3 regions of the Ningiella algicola genome follow, and region 1 is predicted to be linked to each of the others. Evidence: predicted binding sites of a transcription regulator. Region 1 holds the regulator's gene; each other region holds the start of a gene.

Region 1 (5,038 bases):
ACAGTGTATCGGTGTTTTCAGGAAGTTCGGTTTTCAGGCGCAAGTACCGAAGCACTACATCAATATCGACATCAGGCCGCAAGGTCACCGTATCGGTGTTCATAATGAAACCGGCAGTCTCCTCACCATACGACAGTGCCTTTTCTGCTCGGTGTCTGTCTTGCGTATCCATTGATTTTAAGATGCTTTGCAGTACATCATCGGGTAGCGTACTTAGCGTTTCGGCTAAGTCATCGGTATCCATTTCCTCAAGTGCATCAACCACATTTGAGGGCACCATTTTGGCAATAATACCGTTACGGACGTCTTCAGAAAGCTCTTCAAGTACATCACCATGAAAATCTGCGTCGAGTAAACGCCATAGCTCGTCGCGGGTTTTCGTGGGTGAAGATTCTAGCAGTAAGGCAACATCTGAAGCAGGTAAATCAAGCAGCATTCGCCTGACGCGGACATAAGCGCCAGCGCCAAAGGAACGGTTGATTGACTCTAAACGCAGTTGCGTTGTAGATAATTCTGCTGTTTCAGACATGAGCTCTCCGCAGATGTGGACCTATTTTCCCAAGTTGGGGCGTATTATTCTTGCTCGTCGAATTTATTTTGTATAAGTGCGCAAATCGCTCGCATCGCCTCATGCGCATCACAACCGCTACATGTCACATTAACGGTTTTTCCCTGCCCGCTCTCAAGCATCATCAGCGCAAGGACACTGTCTGCAGGCGCGCTATTGTCTCCTTGGGTGAGTTCAATACTGGCTTTAAACTGATTGGCTAACTGAACCAATTTAGTTGCCGCTCTGGCATGCAGCCCAAGTTTGTTGACGATGGTTATTGAACGCGACAACGTTTGTGAACCTTCATTTGCACCATCACTCATCTTAAAGCGTCACTCTTTTATTATTGCTCAGAGCTTTCTTTGGCATCATTTTTTTGTTCTGTTGGTTTATGTAGTTTTAGTTCTCGATGTTTCACTTGTACATCACCATGTGTGGCCTTGAAGGTTTCAGATAGTGATTGCGCAACAAATACACTTCGATGCTGGCCACCTGTGCACCCTATAGCAATGGTAACATAACTTCGGTTGTTTCTTTCAAGATGAGGCAGCCAAGTCGTTATTAGGTTTTGTACTTGCCATATGAACTTCATCACCAGCGGTTGACCTGCTAAAAAAACCTCTACAGGGCTGTCGAGCCCGGTTAAAGGGCGTAGGTCAGGGTCCCAGTGGGGATTTGGTAAAAAGCGCACATCAAACACATAGTCAGCATCTTTGGGTAAACCATATTTAAAACCAAAGGACTCAAACAAGATAACTAAATCAGTGCTTTTTTTGCCCAGAACACGTTCTCGAATCAATTCTGCTAAATCATGTACAGAGAGTTGATCGGTATTGATGGTTAAGTCAGCTTTTTCTGCCACGGGGATCAGTATTTCGCGTTCGGCGTTGATAGCATCGGTAAGCGAATTAGACAATTTAAATAAAGGGTGTAGCCTGCGCGTTTCGCTGTATCGTTTTATTAATACGTCATCACTTGCGTCTAAAAATATGATCGTAATATCCCAAAATTCGGGCAGATATGCCAAAATCTCGGATATTTCCTGCTCTGCTTTTGGCATGTTCCTCACGTCTATGCTCACAGCAACCAATTCGTGTTCGTCAGCTAGGGCATGAGTTAAGGTAGGCAGCAGATTTACGGGAATATTGTCAACACAGTAGTAGCTTAAGTCTTCCAGTGCACGAAGCGCAATGGATTTGCCCGAGCCGGAACGACCGCTAATAATTAAAAGCTTCACAACTTACTCCTATGGGCACGCACAAACAGCGTATGAAACAGAGTTTAGAAAGCTTTAAGCTTAATGACCCAACGTGAACTAGGCAAGCGCACTGACGATTTCTTTTTTATCCTCTGCCTTTCTGATGGCTTTGACGATATCTTTGTCGCTGAGTTTTCTGGCAATGCCTGATAGGGCTTTAAGGTGTGTATCGGCTTCTTCGCTTGGTACCAATATCGCGAAGAAAATATCAACAGGTTTGTTGTCAATTGCGTCAAACTCTATGGGTTCGTCGCTGGTGACAATAATCGCCATAATCTGGTTGATGCCATCGATGCGACCATGCGGAATAGCAATGCCGTTGCCGATGCCAGTGCTCCCCATTTTTTCCCTGCTAAGCAAACTGCTCAATACTTCACTTTGGTTTAATCTGGGATTCTGTTTGACAGCAATTTCACTGATGACTTCAAAGATACGTTTTTTGCTATGACAGTCGACCGAACACTGTGTTCGGTCGAGTGAGATAATGTCGCTGATTATCATAGGTAGGAAGGCTCAATGTCGTCTTAATTTCTCTTTGTGCTTAATTACTTGCCGGTCAAGCTTATCAATAAGAGAATCGATGGCCGCGTACATATCGGTGTGTTCAGAATTTGCGAATACCTCTCCGCCATTGAGATGCACAGTGGCTTCTGCTTTTTGATTCAGTTTTTCAACATTCAAAATAACGTGCACGTTGTTGATATGATCGAAGTGTCGCTCTAGCTTTTCAAATTTTGTATCCACGTAAGTTCGCAATGAATCGGTAATTTCCACGTGATGACCGGTAAGATTAATTTGCATATGCTAGGTCCTCTTTTTGCTGTCTATATAAGACTCTTTCTTTGGTTGGATGGGGGAATGTTTAACGATTCCCGATATTTTGCAATGGTTCGCCGAGCAACCTGAATGCCTTGTTCAGCGAGCATTTGTGCAATTTTACTATCACTTAATGGCTTGCTTGTTGGCTCTACCGCAACCAGCTTCTTAATTAAGGCTCTAATTGCAGTAGAAGAACAATTTTCGCCTGATTCGGTTGCCACATGTGAAGAAAAGAAATACTTTAATTCAAATATACCGCGAGGCGTATGCATATATTTTTGCGTGGTTACGCGGGAAATAGTTGATTCATGCATATCCACCATTTCGGCTACGTCATTAAGCACCATAGGCACCATTTTCTCAGGGCCTTTTTCAAAAAACTCTCGCTGCCGTGACACAATACAATGAGAGACTTTGAGTAAAGTCTCGTTGCGGCTCTCTAAGCTTTTGATAAACCATTTTGCTTCTTGTAAATGTGACTTAATAAACTGAGAATCGTTCGGGTTTTTTGTTGTTTTTCCTAAGCTCGCATAGGTTTCGTTTACTGAAAGTGCAGGCAATGCATCGTTATTTAATTCGACCGTCCAAACACCGTTCTTTTTGTATACATTCACGTCAGGAATGACATATTCAGGCTCCTTCGCGGAGATTGCACTGCCTGGGCGAGGATTGAGCGTTTTTAGTAAGCGCATCACCTCTCGAAGGTCGTCCTCTTTGAGCTTCGTTTTTCGCATTAGCGTGCGATAGTCTTTACTCGCTAGCAAATCGGAGTATTCATTGATAATCGCTTTCGCTTCGTCTAACCAAGGCGTGTCTTTATCGAATTGCGCTAGCTGGACGCTGAGACACTCTTGCACAGAGCGAGCTCCTGCGCCTAGGGGATCAAACATTTGCACACGTTTGAGTACACATTCGACTTCGTCAAGCTCAACTTCTTCGTTGTCAATGCTTTCTAAAATATCTTCACTGCTGGTGGTCAGATATCCCGACTCATCAATCGAGTCAATAATTGCGATGGCAATAGAGCGGTCGATTTCTGAAAAGTGCGTGAGTTCCACTTGCCACATGAGGTGATCTTGAATGCTATCCGACGTTTCCCCTTGAAACACATAATCATCATCAGGATTAGTGCCCACCATTTTAATGGGCGCAGAGCTTGAGCCCAAATATTCCTCCCAAGAGCTATCAAGGGGTAGGTCATCCGGCAGATCACCTTTTTCAAGCGCGTCGTGGCTATCCATATTGTCACTGCCAGAGAGTACTTCTGTTTCGGCGCTAGAGGCAGAGTTTGCGTCTTGTTCTGAATTTGACTCTGACGCCTTTTCTTTTTTGGATTCGTCGCCTCGTGAATCATCACCATCTGAGAACTCTTGCTCAGTCATCTCAAGAAGGGGGTTTGATTCTAAAGCCTCTTGGATTTCCTGTTGTAAATCTAAAGTAGATAGCTGCAAGAGTTTTATCGCCTGCTGAAGCTGCGGCGTCATGGTGAGCTGCTGACTAAACTTTAGTTGTAACGAGGGTTTCATCTACTTCCTTTCGTTAATTCGCACTAACGTACAAGCGTATACACATTCACGTATACGTCTAGCACCGAGTTAAAGAGCAAACTGTTCGCCTAAATATACGTCTCTTACGGTTTGGTTCGCTAGTATCTCATCAGGCTTGCCCGATGCGATTAATTCGCCGTGACTGACGATATAAGCTAACTCGCAAACGTCTAAGGTTTCTTTCACGTTGTGGTCTGTGATTAAGACGCCAATACCACGCTCTTTAAGCTGATATATGATCTTCTTTATATCATTAACAGAGATTGGGTCAACACCTGCAAAAGGTTCATCAAGCAATATAAATTTGGGGTTTGCCGCTAGAGCCCGCGCTATCTCGACTCTGCGACGCTCTCCACCAGATAAACTCATGCCCAAATTATTTCTTATGTGATTGATACTGAAGTCATCTAGCAGTTCATCTGCATGCTGCTCCTGTTGGCCTTTGTTCAACTCTTTTCGTGTTTGCAATATGGCCATAAGATTTTCATACACGGTGAGTTTTCTGAAAATCGATGCTTCCTGAGGGAGATAACCTATGCCGTGACGAGCACGCTCATGCATTGGCAGTAAGGTAATATCGAGTTGGTCAATTTGAATCAAGCCAGCGTCCAGCGGAACAAGCCCAACGATCATATAAAAGGTGGTCGTTTTGCCCGCACCGTTTGGTCCTAACAGACCCACAATTTGACCAGTTGACACTTGTATACTGACATCGCGTACAACCTGCCGAGACTTATATGATTTTGCCAAGTGTTGCGCGCTTAAGGTGCTACTCACAGGGGATTCTCATCTTCATTGGTTTTCTTTTCTTTATCGCCATTTTTCTTTTTATCGTCGTCAGCTGTGCTGTCTTCGTTAGACTCA
Region 2 (5,038 bases), 780 kb from region 1:
TGCATCAAGCCTTTCCCATTAGTTCAACTCACGAAAGTTCAATGGTCATTATGCGACCATTGAACTTTTTAAGTAAATGGATGATTAGAAATGATGGAAGTGTGTGCCGTTTAATTCACAAAGCTTTCACACGTGGAGTCAGTAATGTTTATTGTAAAATATTATTTATTGATAAGTGTATTGTCGCTACTTGCAGCAGTATTTTCACCAAGTTGGTATTTCACCGTAATTTTAGCGTGGGTATCGTTATCTCTATTTGCTGTGTCAATGGCCTATATCACAGACTCACCGTGGATTTTTAGAAAAAACGACCGAGGCGATATTCCCTTGTACATTCAATGGGTTTTCATTCCCTTTCTTCTCGGCGTTCAAATGTATAATAGCTGGCAAAGAAAGACTGACTCCGTTCCTCCACTTCAGGAAATAAAGCCAGGTATATTCTTAGCGTGCAGACTATTCCCTTCAGATATAGAGATCTTAAGAAAAGAAAATGTAAGCGCTATTCTTGATGCAACAGCGGAGTTTTCAGGCTTAATTTGGAGCGCGCAAGATGAGGACTTAGACTACCTGAATGTCCCTATCCTTGACCACAAAGCACCGCACAAGCAAGACATCGAAAAAGCAATAAACTGGATACACAATCATATTCGTGACAACAAATCAGTGGTTGTTCATTGTGCGTTGGGGCGCGGACGCTCTGTTCTCATTGTCGCTGCATATCTAATTGCCACAAACTACTCTGAGTCTGTTGATGCTGCAATCAAATTGATTAATGGAATTAGAGGCACAGCTCGGCTTAACAAATATCAACATCGAAAACTTGACGCTATGCACAAAGAAGGCTTGCTTTCGATTAAGTCGCGCGCGCTGTTGGTGGCTAATCCTAGTTCGGGACGCCAGACTTGGGATGATGTTCAAGACCAAATTCTTCAAACCTTGCAGCAACGTTATCAAGTTGATGTCTTGCTGACTCAACAAAACCAGCCAGTAGAAGAGCGTTGCTCGCGAGAGAAGATTACCAAATTTGATGCTGTATTTGCTTGTGGAGGCGACGGCACGGTTAATGAGGTGGCACAATTGGTAAAAGAATCAGATACTGTTTTGGGGATAATTCCTTTAGGGACAACTAATGCTTTATGCCATGTGCTGTATGGAAAACGCAGCAAAATAGCGCCAGTGAGCACTGCGCTTGAAGTTATTAATCAGCAGCATCAAGTTACCATGGACGTTGCCAAATGTAATAACGAAATCCTACTTTTAGTAGCAGGAATAGGTGTTGAGCGAGACATGATTGCAGGCGCTGACAAACAACGCAAATCTGAGCGTGGTGAACTCGCATATTTAGATGCCTTGCGCTTGGCGTTTACGGACAGCACCGAAAAAGCCTACAAACTCAGCATCAACTCAATGGCACCGGATATCGTTTTAGCTAATAGCATCGTAGTCGCCAACGCAGCACCAGCAACTACAATTTTGGCGCAGGGTAGCGGTAAAGTAGATCCCTTTGTCGGTCAATTAGATGTCACGATATTAAACTTGGAACAATCTGTCTCTGAGCCAGTAGCAAAAGTGCTGACGCAAAGCGTTAGTGGCGGCAATGCTCAAGTAGGCCAAAGCAATGCTATGCGTTATATGAGGGCGGAAAATGTAACTATCAGGCTAGCGGACGAGTCTCCTATCGATTATGTGATTGATGGTGAGCTTAGAACGGCACAAACAGTCAAAATTTCGGTTATTCCAAAAGCACTAAAACTGTTTGCCGCTGCTTCAACAATACAAAGGTTTGAGACCGTGTAAAACCTTTTGCTACGGCAAAACGAAAAAACTGCAAAATAAGATGTAGTTTTTACAGAGCAAATGACACGAAAATCATTAAAATTATTATTTTTCATATGGTTACCTATGGCACGCATCTCGCTTTACGATTTATGAACTCATAATAAGGAGAGATGTATGAAATATTCAATTTTAGCAGTAGTTGCAGCAGCCGCGTTAAACACCTCAGCGTATGCTTCAGATCACAATAAAAATAACTGGACGGATGCCGCATTGGACGCTTGGATAGATGGTAAAGCGGAAGCTACATTATTGTTTAATGGGAACCTTGATTCATTTGATATCAATACGGACGTCCAAAATGGACTGGTGACGCTCACAGGGAAAGTTGACACGCAGGTTGAGAAACAATTAGCGGCTGAATTAATCAAGGGAATAGAAGGCGTTCGGGAAATTGAGAACGACTTAAGTGTCTATGATGAAAATAAGGATAGGGATACCAGTTTCATTGATGCTAAAATTAGCACAGTGATAAAGTCGCGATTGTTGTTTGATTCAGACATAGCGGGAACGGATATTGATGTAGATGTGGAAAATAAAATGGTTACTCTGAACGGAAGGGTCGAATCTGAAGCGGAGAAAGATTTGGCAGTAACAATTGCTCAAAACGCAGACGATGTAGAGGGAGTGACAAGTCGACTAACAATAGAGTCAGACAGCTAATAAGGTAATTTAGTTAGCGTAAGATATAAGCCGGGGCAAGTCGCTCCGGTTTTTTTATTTTCAACTGTATCAATAAATTGCATTGAGGCATGACTCGTTATTTATCTCTGCTCAGTTGAATAGTCCCGTCCACGTGCACGTCACGCTGGGGGAAGGCTATAACAACATTATTATCATTAAATAAACTGTCGATATTGAAGCGCACTTCGGAACGAATGACGCGCAAGTCACGTTCCATTGTGGCGCTTACCCAAAAATACACTTCAAATACAAGAGAATTGTCACCAAAGTCATCAAATATTACAACTGGAAGGGGCTCAGATAAAACATGCGGCTGCTGCTTCACTGCTTGTTCAATCAGTGCTGCGACTAATTTTACGTCTGAACCATAGGCTACTCCAACCTTGACTGAGGTACGGATGCGGTTATCAACAAGCGTCCAATTTACTACCGTATTTTCAAGTAATTTACTATTAGGTATCAACATATGTACGCCATCGACGCGCCTTATGCGCGTAGAGCGTGTATTGATAGACTCAACTTTGCCCTTGGCAACCTTGTCAATTTCGAGAAAATCATTGATACGGATTGGGCGCTCCCACATCAGTATCCACCCGCTAATAAAATTATTGATAATGTTTTGAGCGCCAAAGCCAACACCTATGGCAACTGCACCCGAAACAAAAGCAAATGCAGTTAGAGGGATATTCAGCATCGTCAGAGTAGTCAGTACAACGACGATGATGGCGACAATATAAAACAGTCGTTTCACTAGGTGTATAATATCAGGCTTTACCTTATGCGCAGTCAAGCGCCTTGCGATAAAACCTGCCACCCAGCGTATAATGATAAAACTGACAATTACATATACCGGCACGATAAGCACATCGCCAACGGTGAGCTGATACTTTTCAGTTGCTAAAAGCACAAAGCTAAGTGAATGAGAAATTGCACTCAATATTGAATCAAAATATTCATCCATATTTTTACAAGCCATACATTCTTAAAACGAATTGATTCGTTAATACGTATCAAGAGTAGCCATAGATTTTTAGCGCGAGTCGTTTCGCCGCGCATATCTCTCTTTTATCAAAGATTAAATGATATGTTAAGGCAGAAATAATAAGCATACTTATATTGCCACTTTGACATAAGCTTGTTAATATTCATCTGTTCAACAAACAGCAGTACGAAAATTGAACACCGATATAGGTAGTTTGTTTATGAGCCTACTAATCTCGGCAAATAGAAGGGAATTAAAATGCTTCGCACCAAAGACGCAGACCATCTGCGGTTCATTAATTACGTGCTTATTGCTGATGACGATTTAGATGATCAAGTCTTGATAAGGGATGCTTTAATCGAGTGTGGTCATAGTGAAGACAAGATTAAATTTGTGCTTGACGGAGAGGAACTCATTTCCGCGCTCGAGCATGCTAGCAAACTTCCGGATCTCATTTTGTTGGACCTTAACATGCCAAGAAAGGGCGGAAAAGAAGTACTCAATGAAATACGAAGCAATTCAAAGTTGCGATTAATTCCCATCGTAATGCTTAGTACCTCGGACTCTGACACAGACATTAAAGAGTGCTATGCCTTGGGCAGTAATACTTATATTACTAAACCAAGGCTTTACTCTGAGTTACTCGAATCGATGGAGGCGCTTACGTCTTATTGGTTCACCCATGCAACACTTATAGACGGATAAAACAATAACAACGGGTTTACTGTTTATTGATAAAAAATGTATGATTTTACCAATCAAGCTTTAATAATAACTTTTCGGGAGAATGCGCCAGCCCGCACATTTCATCGTAAGGAGTCGCTTGCTTCAACCAGACCGAATCGAAAGATTCGTTGACAACTTGATCTTTGATTTCCTTAATTGACTCAAATTGTTGCGTTTTGCGAGTATTATTGGTCAGTATTTGTTCACTGCTTTTATTCACAATTTTAGCAATAAAGGTTCCGCCCTCAATTGACTCAATGTATAGTTTCATCAATAATCCTTATGCCTTTTCTACCTCTGAATGTGACTTTAACACTTCATCCCCATCCTCTTGTTCTATAAGATATGCGGGTTGACTTTCAGTCGCCTCTCGCTTTACTTCAGTGCCTTTGATTGTCTTACTTACATCCTCTGTAAACCGACTCGTTATTTTTCCAGTCGCTTCACCTGAACCCCAGTTCCATTTAACTTTCGTATTGATTGCAAAACCTTTCATCTTAACTCCTTAAAAAAGTTTATTGATTGACGTTAAATTAACGCCAGCACAAGCTTACATAGTTATGTAAGTCTAAATATCAGGCCCATCACTGTTACCGTATTCTCATTGGCGGCTTAACTGTTCTTTTAACTGCTGGATGTCCGCTTCAATCGAACTGAGACGCTTCGCGCTTAAGTGTGATTCAGCATTTAGGACGTTAGTAATTTTTGCCTTAATTTCCCATATTTCGGAAGCATCATTTCGTTGAATTGAGTAGCTCTTATAACTTGGATTGTCGCTCTTTAAAATTAATGCATCAGGCTCCTCTTTGT
Region 3 (5,038 bases), 2.2 Mb from region 1:
TGGGTTGCATCTGAACCATTTGAAAGTATATCGCCACCCAGCGCTTCGGTCACAATTTTTAAGTCTAACTGCGGGTTTCCGTCGGCAGATTCAATGCCAATAAAATCACCACCCTCGCTAAATTGCAATTTTGCAGCCGATACTGCAAAACCAGAATCCGTGCCAACAGAGTTCACTGCAGTAGCGGGGTCTGAGTCAGTGCCGTCAGAATTAGTGATATCAACCAATTGGTCATCGACTGCCGCTGCGACATACCATTCATTTACCGCAGCAGGATCGTTGTCTTTCAAGAAGTAATAGGTCATTACATGGCTATCGCCCAATGAATCATACACTGTGACCGACGTAGCCGCGTTGTAGGTCAAGGGGTCACTTGGGTCAAACTGTGCTGGATTCTTTGTTTGGTCACCGGCGGGTAAGTTAAACCGTACATCAACTTCTGATGTGCTTTGTGGTGAACCAGATGAGTCAGGGATGCGAACTGGCACAGTCGTACTCAACGCTACCGAAGCAGAGGTTCCATCAGGATTGACCGGAAAGCCCAAAAGATTGTCACCATTTGAGTTAACTACAAAGTTATTATTATCAAGCTTAAACTGCCCTGCTCGTGTAAACGAGAAGTCGCGTGATGTAATTTCAGGAATTGTTGCAAAGAATCCGTTGCCGGTGATAGCCAAATCTAGCGCATTGTTAGTAAAGCTTAAGCTACCTTGAGAAAACTGCTGAGAAACTTCTTGTGTTAATGCACCGTCACCTACTTTTGTTTTACCAGAAGCAAGTAATGAAGCCGCATACACGTCACCAAACTCTGCACGCGACTCTTTAAAGCCGACGGTGTTGACGTTGGCGATGTTGTTCGCCGTGGTATCTAGGTCTTTTTGTGACGCAGAAACGCCGCTTAAAGCTATATTAAAAGACATGTATGTTCTCCTATGAATTACCGATTTGAATGACGTCGTCTAGCTTGATGCTAACGTCACCGTCTAAATTAAGCACTACACCTTGACCCGCGTTGGTTAAGCTAACGCTGTCAACGTGTCTATTGATGGCGGTAGGAAGCGCTTGAGCTTCTCCAAATACGTTTCCTTGCACCTGAACTGCATAATTGCCAGGTGGCAATGGATTGCCGTTTTGGTCAGTACCGTCCCAGTTAAATTCGATATTGCCTGCTGCTTGCGTACCCACATCCATAGTGCGAACCACTTCACCCGCACCGTTATAAATGCTGATTTGCGTGTCTTGGGATGTATTTTCGTTAATAATGACACCGCTGAAGCCAGTGCCCTCTGCATCTTTATAACCCACGTTACCCGTCACCAATACTTCTTGGCCAATTAACCCCGAGGCTTGCAGCGCCTGGTTCGAAGTCATTGATGCGGCAAAGCTAGTAAACTGCTCGTTCAATTGAGTGATGCCTTCTGCAGTACTAAATGATGTCATTTGCGCAACCATTTGATCATTATCAACAGGCTTAGTTGGATCCTGATTGGCCAACTGCTCAGTAAGCAAAGCAAAAAAGTCTTCTTGCTTAAGCGTTTGCTCAGTGCCATCGGCAATGGGAACTTCGGGCTCCGTGTTCCAATACAAGTCTCGATTAAGGCCTTGCTGCTCTAATACATTCATGAAAATATTCCTCTATACGACGCTGATTAAATGATTGTCGTAAGTGTTAATACCCTAAGTGATTACTGACCTTGACCAAGCTGCAATACACGACGGAAAATTTGTTTGGTGGTATCGGCCACCTGCACGTTTGTTTCGTATGCTTTAGATGCTGACATCATATCTGCCATCTCCTGAACGATGTTTACATTCGATTTGTAGATATAGCCATTCTCATCTGCCATCGGATTGCCGGGTGCATACTCAATTTGCAAAGGTTTATCGCTTTCAACAATGCCTTTTACCTGCACGCCAACACCCTTGGTTTGGTCTGCCGAGGCTTGATCAAGCGCCGCGGCAAATACCGGGTGCCGTGCGCGATAAGTATCTTCATAACTGCTGCTCACACTGTTCGCGTTGGCGATATTACTTGCGGTTGTATTGAGGCGGACACCTTCTGCCGACATGCCAGTTGTGGCAATATTCATTACATTAAATAAACTCATTATTGTCCTCCGCTACTTAGTGCTTTTTTCATGCCGCTGAACTTGCCGTTAAGTAACATTAAGCTCGCTTGGTATCGCATACCGTTTTCTAGAAAGGCGTTTCGCTCTTGCTGCACGTCAACGGTATTTCCGTCGCCTGTGTCTGGTTGAAGTGGCACTCTGTAGTCCACATCAAAACGTGGAGCGCCGCCGCCTGTCATATGTTTACTGTTTGTCGTCACCATGCCTGAACTTGCCACCGACAATTTATTACTAGTAGATGCTGTGCTATTTAAACCCGAAGTGCCCATGGCTTGCTTCATCGCATCTTGAAAATTTATATCGCGGGCTTTGTAACCCGGTGTATTAGCGTTCGCTAAATTCCCAGCAATGATTTCCATTTTGTCAGATCGCACTTTCAGTGCGTTGTGGTGAAATCCTGCTAAGCGGTCTAAGTTAATGGCCATAACGTATACCTAATTGCTTAAATGACTGTCATGTCAAAAACAGAGCAAGTGCTATGCCAAGGAGATAAAAAAGAAGAAATTTAGAGTTTTTTAAAACGGGGGGAATACAGTTAGCTGACGCTAAGCCTTTGAATAATATAGGCCTTGCTCACATTTTTTAAGCCTTAAATGCTGTTCTGCGCCATTGATGGACTCAGAAGCACCCAATAGAAGCGCACCCTCATTATGAAGTAAAGCGGAAATTTTTTGCAGTATGTTTGCCTTGCGTTCTGCCTCAAAGTAAATCAGTACATTTCTGCAAAAAACAATATCGAAGCTTCCAAGATGTGCAATGCTGTCGAGCAAGTTAAGTTTTTTGAAAGTCACGCGGCTGCGAATAGCAGCGCTAATACATGCCTTATTGCTTACTCCACTTTCAAAGTATCGTTGTAGCATTTGTGTGGGTAGGCCACGATTGATTGCAAGCTCGTCATACTCACCTTGCTTTGCAAAATCCAACACTTGCTGAGATACGTCACTTGCGACAATTTCAACCCCATTGGCAAAGGCTGTGGGATACTGCCTTTGGAATTCTGCAATCACCATTGCGATTGAGTATGGCTCCTGTCCAAATGAACATGCACTGCTCCATATACGTAACTTGTTCTTTTGCGAAGCTAAGTTTGGCAGCAAATGTTTTGCAAGAATTTGATAGGGGTACTCGTCTCTAAACCAAAAGGTTTCATTGGTTGTCATCGCTTCTAGCGCGCCAGTGCTAACATTAGGATTTTGTTGGGATACGACTTGATCAATGAAGATATTGATATCCTCATACGAAAAATCTCGCATGACTTTAGATAAGCGGCTCGATACTAAGTATTGCTTATTCACACCTAAAGTAATACCAAGTCGAGCCTCTAAAAATCGAGCGAACTTGTCGTATTGCGCCGCAGAAAGTAAAGTTTTACTCTGTGACGGTCTTGGCTTTGTCACTCAAAGTTTGCCTTTTAGGTCAGTCTGAAGCCACTTTTGTACCGAAGAGGCAAGCTCATCTGGATGAAATTTGGCAATAAAATCATCTGCGCCAACCTTTGTTACCATGGCTTGATTGAATACGCCGCTTAAAGATGTGTGCAAAACAACATGCAGTCTGGAAAGCTCTGGTGTGTTCTTAATTTCGGCTGTGAGCGTATAACCATCCATTTCAGGCATTTCTATATCCGACACAATAATTCCGACTTTATCCGTCACATCACCGGTTTCAGCCGCTAGCTCCTTAAGACGTTTTAGCGCCTCGGCTCCGTTTTTGGCCGATTCAATTTCAAGGCCTAGCGTATTGAGCGCTTTTTTAACCTGATTGCGAGCAACAGAGGAATCATCCGCGATGAAGATAATTTTACCATCGCTCTTTGATACATCTACGTTATCTGCAATGTCGTTAGAGACCTCGGTCGACAGCGGCGAAATTTCATTTAATATTTTTTCTACATCCAGTATTTCAATAAGCTCATCGTCAACTTCTGTAACTGCCGTCAAATAACTGGCTTTTCCTGTTCCGGTAGGCGGCGGCATTATGGCGTCCCAGTTGGTGTTGATAATGCGTTCAACTGAACCAACCAGAAAGCCCTGTACTGAGCGATTATATTCCGCAATGATGATAAAGGCTGTCGTCAAATCTTCTATTCGAGAACCGCCCGTTGCCATAGATAAATCAATAACTGAGAGAGTCTTTCCGCGAATGTGGGCGACACCTCGTACTAATGAATTTAGCTTTGGGATAGAGGTGAGCGGCGGGCATTGAAGCACCTCACGCACTTTAAATACATTGATGCCAAAGCGCTGCTTCGAATTGAGTCTAAACAGCAGCAGCTCTAACCGATTTTGGCCGACAAGCTGCGTCCGCTGATTTACTGAATCTAAAATACCTGACATTAATTCCCCCTAAGCATTTGTGCAGTTGCTTTGTTCATAAAGGCACTGCGAGAAGTCTGTTTCTTGCGTGGCACGAACCTTGCTGAATTCGCTATATTAGCTTGTCGCATTGTTTGATTTGTTTTCCACAATGCGATTGAAATCAACATGCCACCAAAGGATGACTACCATGCACTTCATAAAAGATATCTCTGTATCGACAAGAATGAGCATTGTCTTTACTTTATTTTTGGTAAGTTTTTGTGGCGTTGCACAACCCAATCTTCACGAGCTTATACAAGAACAAACGAAAGACTATGTTCTGAATACCCTCATTAATGACGCAGATGCTGACACTCAGGTGAGTGTTCGTCAGCTTGACGCTAGAATTACTGTGCCTAAATGTGCGCAAGCGTTTGAATTTGAAAGTCCAAACTACGATCCACGACTCAGTAATATCTCAGTAAAAGTGTCTTGTCCGCACCTTAATTGGTTTACGTTCGTAAATGCGAGTGTCGTGACTATTCAGAAAGTGGTGGTGAGTGCCGATACTCTTAGTCCTGGCGCACTATTAACATCGCAAAATATTGCTCT

The links. The regulator sigma-54, encoded in region 1, starts transcription at its own class of promoters, with help from an activator protein. The targets are predictions, from matches to a motif close to GTTGGCACGNNNNTNGNNT.
Region 2: the regulator sigma-54 is predicted to act here: its motif matches at 1,902-1,920, upstream of PN836_RS13765 (BON domain-containing protein).
Region 3: the regulator sigma-54 is predicted to act here: its motif matches at 2,597-2,615, upstream of flgB (flagellar basal body rod protein FlgB).

Annotation. Positions count from the first base shown of each region.
Region 1 is NZ_CP171821.2:3,946,377-3,951,414, forward strand. Features, by position in the region: gene mgtE (magnesium transporter) at 1-529, opposite strand, end outside; gene PN836_RS17125 (HPr family phosphocarrier protein) at 574-873, opposite strand; gene rapZ (RNase adapter RapZ) at 894-1,787, opposite strand; gene ptsN (PTS IIA-like nitrogen regulatory protein PtsN) at 1,866-2,309, opposite strand; gene hpf (ribosome hibernation promoting factor) at 2,322-2,609, opposite strand; gene PN836_RS17145 (RNA polymerase factor sigma-54) at 2,633-4,153, opposite strand; gene lptB (LPS export ABC transporter ATP-binding protein) at 4,223-4,951, opposite strand; gene lptA (lipopolysaccharide transport periplasmic protein LptA) at 4,948-5,038, opposite strand, start outside.
Region 2 is NZ_CP171821.2:3,170,107-3,175,144, reverse strand. Features, by position in the region: gene PN836_RS13770 (diacylglycerol kinase family protein) at 145-1,797, shown strand; gene PN836_RS13765 (BON domain-containing protein) at 1,954-2,499, shown strand; gene PN836_RS13760 (mechanosensitive ion channel family protein) at 2,597-3,481, opposite strand; gene PN836_RS13755 (response regulator) at 3,761-4,207, shown strand; gene PN836_RS13750 (DUF6482 family protein) at 4,254-4,499, opposite strand; gene PN836_RS13745 (DUF2945 domain-containing protein) at 4,509-4,724, opposite strand; gene PN836_RS13740 (XRE family transcriptional regulator) at 4,830-5,038, opposite strand, start outside.
Region 3 is NZ_CP171821.2:1,377,690-1,382,727, forward strand. Features, by position in the region: gene flgE (flagellar hook protein FlgE) at 1-920, opposite strand, end outside; gene flgD (flagellar hook assembly protein FlgD) at 931-1,623, opposite strand; gene flgC (flagellar basal body rod protein FlgC) at 1,686-2,108, opposite strand; gene flgB (flagellar basal body rod protein FlgB) at 2,108-2,554, opposite strand; gene PN836_RS06180 (CheR family methyltransferase) at 2,675-3,526, opposite strand; gene PN836_RS06185 (chemotaxis protein CheV) at 3,527-4,465, opposite strand; gene flgA (flagellar basal body P-ring formation chaperone FlgA) at 4,635-5,038, shown strand, end outside.